2 regions of the Lysinibacillus sp. 10T31 genome follow, and region 1 is predicted to be linked to the other one. Evidence: riboswitches for the same ligand, from Rfam matches in the RefSeq annotation. Region 1 holds a riboswitch; the other holds the start of a gene.
The links. A riboswitch is a leader RNA that binds a small molecule or an ion and turns the genes downstream of it on or off. The one in region 1 is predicted to bind glycine.

Region 1 (3,430 bases):
TTCTCCGCAAGAGAAGGTATCAAAAATCCTTCAATTTTTAGAACAAATCGTTGGCAAGGAATTAAAGGTTAATGAAGAGGTTTATCAATCTGAGTGGCAAACTGCAAATCGAAACCGTTCATTAGCCTATTATTTAATGGATTCTGGCTTTTTAGATTGTCCTGTTGAAGAGGCATTGGAGGTTTATTTGAAACAATGTGCTATTGAAGTAAACGTTTCGGATTTGGCGATGATTGGTTTAGTAATTGCCAATGATGGCTATCATCCTCATTTAAATAAACAGCTCTTTCCTAAGCAAGTAGCAAAATTAGCGAAGGCATTGATGGTTACTTGTGGGATGTATAATGCTTCTGGTAAATTTGCTGCCTTTATCGGGTTACCCGCAAAAAGTGGTGTCTCTGGAGCAATTTTAGCGGCTGTACCAAGTCATGCAGGCTTAGATTCGCCATTTCCTACTGGCTGTGGTATTGGCATTTATGGACCAGCAATTGACGACATCGGAAACAGTGTAGCCGGAGTGAATCTACTTAAACATATCGCTACCGAGTGGAATATGAATATTTTTTAATCAATCACAAAAAGATGACTTCAGTAAATGCAGTCATCTTTTTTGTGATATTATTTTGCTGGCGCTTCGCTTTTGCACAAAAAAAAGCCCTGAATAGGAACACTTCTTTAAAGTGTCTCTATCCAGGACAATTCACCTTAGCGTATTGGCTTTTTTCTTTTCTTTTTATAAATAATCATTAGTATGATAAACCAAATTGGTGTTAACAGTAATGCGGTACGTGTTGCCTCTGAAATGAACATCACTACTAATAGAAATGCAAAGAAGGCAAGTACTAAATAGTTCACGAACGGAGTGAAAGGTGCCTTGAAAATGGATGCTTCATGAAGTGCACGATTTTTACGTTTATAGATAATATGAGAGATTAATATAATACTCCACACCCAGATAAAGCAAATGGCACTAATTGTTGTAACAACACTAAAGGCGTTTTCAGGCATTACTTTACTTAGTAATGCACCGGCGGAAACTACAATTGCAGACACAACGAGTGCGTTACTTGGTACACTGTTTTTATTGAGTTTTGCAAACTTTGGTGAAGCTTGCTTGTTGTTTCCAAGATTAAAGAGCATGCGACTTGTAGAAAATAAACCACTATTACCAGCTGAAGCTGCGGATGTTAGAACGACGAAATTAATAATACCTGCAGCAATTGGGATACCAGCTAGTGTAAATACTTGTACAAATGGACTACTAGAGGCAGACATTTCATTCCAAGGATTAATGCATAAAATAACGAATAATGCCCCTACGTAGAATAATAAAATGCGAAATGGAATTTTGTTAATGGCAGAAGGAATATTTTTTTTAGGATCGGCCGTTTCAGCAGCAGAAACCCCAACTAACTCGACACCAACAAAAGCGAAAACAACCATTTGGAATGCCATTAGGAATCCGTGTAGGCCATTCGGGAATAACCCGCCATGTGCCCAAAGATTTTCAACAGAAACTGTGCCAGAGCTTGTTTGAAAACCTGTAAATAACATGAATAGTCCAATTACAATCAGTGCAACAATTGTAATGACTTTTATAAGGGCAAACCAAAATTCTAATTCGCCAAATAGTTTTACAGTTAATAAATTCAACATTAATAACAGCACTAAACAGCCAATTGCAGGCATCCATTGTGGTATATCAAACCAATATTGTACATAAACGCCGACAGCAATAATATCTGCCATGGCGGTCATAATCCAGCAGAACCAGTATGTCCAGCCGGTGATGTAGCCTGCCCAAGATCCTATGTATTCGGATGCAAAATCAGTAAATGATGTATAGCCAGCATTTGATAATAACAGTTCGCCTAACGCCCGCATGACGAAAAATAAGGCGGTTCCGACAATGAGATAGGCAAAGATGATGGAAGGTCCAGCTAAAGCAATGGCCTTACCGGAGCCTAAAAATAGACCAGTACCGATTGTTCCGCCAATGGCAATGAGCTGCACATGGCGATTTTTTAAATCACGTTTTAATTGTTGTTGTTCCACGTTGCTCCCCCTCAAAGATACGTAAAAACTATGACTGGAAATAAAAAAGAGACTAGTAGTGACACTAGTCTCGTAAACGACAGAATAACAAATACCGATTGCGAATATTGTATGCAAAAAAGAAAACATTCGTGTGGTATAGCTTTCATGATGAAAGTTGATATTACTCCTCTGTCCTTTTGCCTGAGATAGTGAACCCTTCGGCGACGCAAAATGCGCTCTCTCCAGAACTGCTCCTGCTATAGTGTTATCCATAGCATTCATAGCTTGTATTATATGTCTTGATGACATTATTTTAAGATATTATACATCCTATCAGTGCTACCATAATTATTCAAGGATAAATTTCAGTCATTTTCAGAAAAAAAGAAGATTGGAGTTCGTCTAGGTAAATACTTTACGAAAAATAGTATTTTTAGACATATGTTAATTTAAGGATAATACTTAATTTATGGTATAAAGTGGCGCATCTCCGGAAATTATGAATGCCTTTTGTATAAGTTGATAGGAGTTGAGACTGAGAGACTCCTTGGGGATTAGCAATAGGGGAACGAAGGTAAAAACCATCATCCTGTGATAACGCCTTCGTGACCAACATCGTGTTCGCCCGAGATCCTGCAGCGTAAACGAAGCGGCTCATCGGATGCCTTCAGGAAGCTTTGCTCTGTGCGAAAGCGAAGCGGCAGCTACAATTGTTTTATCTGTGCGAAAGCGTAGCGACAGCAACAACAAAGTGCTCAGTCGGAACGAAAATCAACCACACGTTATGGTGATGAGCTTTTAAAGTGTTAAAGGAGGTGGGTTATTGGAACTAGTATGGGAAGCGTCCTGCATTTTGACTAGGGAATGTGAGTGTAATAAGTATATTACCTCACGTTGCTTTACCTTTTTCTTTAGAACTAACTTGTCAGACGTTAAACAATATATATAATATAGTAGAAACTCAGAATTTTTCGCAAAAAGTAAACCATCTCATAGTCATTTGAGATGGTTTCTTTTTGTATCAATTATGCCTCGGTATAATTGCGTCCGGAATCGGCTTTGTGCTTGCACAAAGAACTCCTTCCCGATTTCCGTGACATCCGCCAGAGGCTTTAATTTCTTTCAGCTGATTTTTAATAGCTGAAAGAAGTTAAAACAAAGTGATATAGGTAAATATAAATAAATTTACTTCGTTTCCATGAGTAGATTTATTTATATGAGTCACTTATGTCTTATCGATTTTTTAATTTTGTTTTTTAGACTTTATTTTACCTGTCCAAGTACGGAAGCCGCCTTGAAGTTGGTAAATTTGGTTGTAGCCACGTTTTTTAAGAAATAGAGCAGCACGTGAGCTACGGCCTGTATTTTGACAGTATAAATATACTGGTAAATC
Region 2 (3,430 bases), on a different contig from region 1:
TTTGTAACTACTTTTGTTCTTACGTATTTTACGTCTTATGAAATTCAGTTTCGAACATATAATGAACTAGAAAAGCTGAATGTTCGAGCTACGATAAATTTATTAGGACAAATTTTGTCAGACAGTGTAGAATCGTAGTTATAAGAAGGTGATTCGAATGCGAAAAATATATTTAGTGGGCTTTATGGGCTGCGGGAAAAGTGCGTTAGGAAGACGTTTAAGCTATTTGTTAAAGATGCCATATTATGATATGGATCGTGAGATTGTTCGGCAGCAGGGAATGACAATTCCACAGATATTTGAAAAATACGGCGAAGCACGTTTTCGAGAAATAGAAACAGAATTTTTGAAAAATTTCCGAGACGAAGCTTGTATTATTTCAACAGGTGGTGGAGTTGCAATCAGTGCTGAAAATCGAAAAATAATGAGACGTAGTGGGCTCGTGTTTTTTTTAGATGCGACATTCGAAGATATATACAAACGAATACAGCATGATCCGAACAGACCAATTGTCCAGAGTTCAACGAAAGAGGAGCTAGAGAAGCTGTATCATTACAGAAGAAGATTCTATCGTGAGACAGGACATATACAAGTGTTAACAGAGGGCAGAACAATCCGCCAAATTCTTGAGTATTTAGTATTCCAAGTCAAAAGATTAAAAGGCGAACAATAATAAAAATAAATCTATTTAATGTTCGTGTTTTAATATAAAATAAAAAATGATTGCCTTTTCAATGCAATTAATGTTAGGATATAGACAAATAAGTAACTAAATGTTCATTGAATACTAAATAGTACCAAGATGAATCTTGGGCGGATGATTGTGCGGGGAGAGCACGTGTAGACGTCACCGAAGGAGCAAATAACAAAATGTTATGAATCTCTCAGGTAAAAGGACTCGTACAAGACGCAACTCTGGAGAGAGCTGTAGTACTACAGCCACCAAAGGGGAAAGCCGGCTGATTGGCATTGTAGTAATGCGAGCCAGTCTGGTGTAACTTTCAGGTTTAAGGACAGAGAATCCCGAAAAGGGGTTCGTCTGTCTTTTTTTATGCCTAAATGTTTTGCTTGTTAATTCCTTATTTAAATGAACAAACAGGGGAAGCATGATTGTACTTATAAAAAGCAGACGAACTACTATCAGTAAAAAATGTAACTACCATTAAGGGGGCAAAAATAATGACGAATGAATTAAAGCGTACACCTCTATTTGAAGAATATGCAAAGTATGGTGGTAAAACAATCGACTTCGGTGGATGGGAATTACCAGTGCAATTCTCTTCTATTAAAGAAGAGCATGATGCAGTACGTAATAGTGCTGGCTTATTTGATGTATCACATATGGGTGAAATTTTAGTAACTGGACCTGATTCACTAGATTTTTTACAAAATCTTTTGACAAATGATATTTCAAAAATTGCAGTTGGCCAAGCGCAATATAATGCAATGTGTTATGAAGATGGTGGCGTTGTTGATGATTTATTAACGTATAAATTAGCAGACAATCATTATTTATTGTGCGTAAATGCGGCAAATATTGAAAAAGATTATGATTGGATGATGGAAAATCAACATCAATATAATGTGACTATCGACAATCAATCAGATGCTTATGCACAAATTGCCCTTCAAGGTCCAATAGCAGAAGAGGTTCTTCAAACATTAACAGACACTGATTTAAAAACGATTAAATACTTCCGTTTCCAAGCAGACGTTGAAGTTGCTGGTCATAAAGCATTAGTATCTCGTAGCGGTTACACAGGAGAAGATGGTTTTGAATTATACGGCTCTCCAGAAGCTATTAAAGCTTTATGGAATGAAATTTTAGAGGCTGGAAAAGACAAAGGCGTTGTTCCAACAGGTTTAGGTTGCCGTGATACACTTCGCTTTGAAGCGGGTCTTCCATTATACGGGCAAGAGCTATCAGCGACAATTTCACCTCTTGAGGCTGGTATTGGTTTTGCTGTGAAGTTAAATAAAGAGGACTTTAATGGTCATGATGCATTAGTGGCACAAAAAGAAAATGGACTGTCACGTAAAATTGTTGGCATTGAAATGATTGATAAAGGAATTCCTCGTCATGGCTACAAAGTGTTTAAGGATGGTAAGGAAATCGGTGAAGTAACAACAGGTACACAGCTTCCTTCCTCTAAACGTAATGTTGGTCACGCATTAATTGACAGCCAATTCGCAACTATCGGAACTGAATTAGAAATCGAAATTCGTGGTAAGCACTTAAAGGTAGTAACTGTTGAAACACCGTTTTACAAGCGTTCAAAATAAAAGTTGAAAAGAGGGACCTACATTTATGAAACATCGTTATTTACCAATGACGGAGCAAGATAAACAAGAAATGTTAGACGTAATTGGCGTATCCTCAGTTGATGAGTTATTTGGGGATATTCCAGAAAAAGTACGTTTTAAAGGCCTATATGATATTAAAGAAGCAAAATCTGAATCAGCTTTATTAAAAGAATTAACGGCACTTGCTGCGAAAAATAAAGATACAAATGCAAACGTATCGTTTTTAGGTGCTGGCGTATACAACCACTATAAACCGATCATCGTGGACCATGTTATTTCTCGTTCAGAGTTTTACACTGCGTATACTCCATATCAACCAGAAATTTCACAAGGGGAATTACAAGCAATTTTTGAATTCCAAACGATGATTGCAGAGCTTACAGGTATGGATCTTGCAAACTCTTCTATGTATGATGGAGGAACGGCGTTAGCTGAAGCAGGTATGCTTGCAGCTGGACATACACGCCGTAAGAAAATTTTAGTATCTGAATCGGTTCATCCTGAGTACCGCGATGTCGTTGCTACATATGCATACGGTCAATCTATTGAAATTGTTACTGTTCCACATAAAGATGGTGTGACAGATGTAGAAGCTTTAAAAGAATTAATTGATGACAATACAGCAGCTGTTATTACACAGTATCCTAACTTCTTTGGTCAAATTGAGGACTTACAAGTAATTGGCGATATTGCACATGAGGCAAAAAGTTTATTTGTCGTATCTTCAAACCCACTTTCACTAGGGGTTTTAACACCTCCTGGTAAGCTAGGTGCTGATATTTGTGTAGGGGACGCACAGGTCTTCGGTATTTCTGAAGCATTCGGTGGTCCACACTGTGGCTTCTTTGCAGTAACAACGAAGCTAATGCGTAAAGTTCCAGGTCGTCTTGTTGGTGAAACAGTAGACGGCGAAGGTCGCCGTGGTTATGTTTTAACATTACAAGCGCGTGAACAACATATTCGTCGTGATAAAGCAACATCTAATATTTGTTCGAACCAAGCGCTTCTTGCACTAGCTGCTTCTGTAGCAATGACTGCTCTAGGTAAGCAAGGTGTTCGTGAAATGGCTATTCAAAATATCGCGAAAACTCGCTATGCTAAAAATGCCTTTGAAGCGGCTGGCTTC

Region 2: linked by a shared signal. The riboswitch ahead of gcvT (glycine cleavage system aminomethyltransferase GcvT) and the one ahead of AC1DCY_RS21155 (amino acid permease) in region 1 are both predicted to bind glycine.

What each region holds. Positions count from the first base shown of each region.
Region 1 is NZ_JBFTHS010000045.1:28,198-31,627, forward strand. It holds gene AC1DCY_RS21150 (glutaminase) at 1-568, shown strand, start outside; gene AC1DCY_RS21155 (amino acid permease) at 706-2,055, opposite strand; glycine riboswitch at 2,217-2,293, opposite strand; gene AC1DCY_RS21160 (hypothetical protein) at 2,699-2,839, shown strand; gene AC1DCY_RS21165 (rhodanese-like domain-containing protein) at 3,281-3,430, opposite strand, start outside.
Region 2 is NZ_JBFTHS010000068.1:2,089-5,518, reverse strand. It holds gene AC1DCY_RS24410 (hypothetical protein) at 1-138, shown strand, start outside; gene AC1DCY_RS24405 (shikimate kinase) at 158-673, shown strand; glycine riboswitch at 818-910, shown strand; gene gcvT (glycine cleavage system aminomethyltransferase GcvT) at 1,180-2,283, shown strand; gene gcvPA (aminomethyl-transferring glycine dehydrogenase subunit GcvPA) at 2,309-3,430, shown strand, end outside.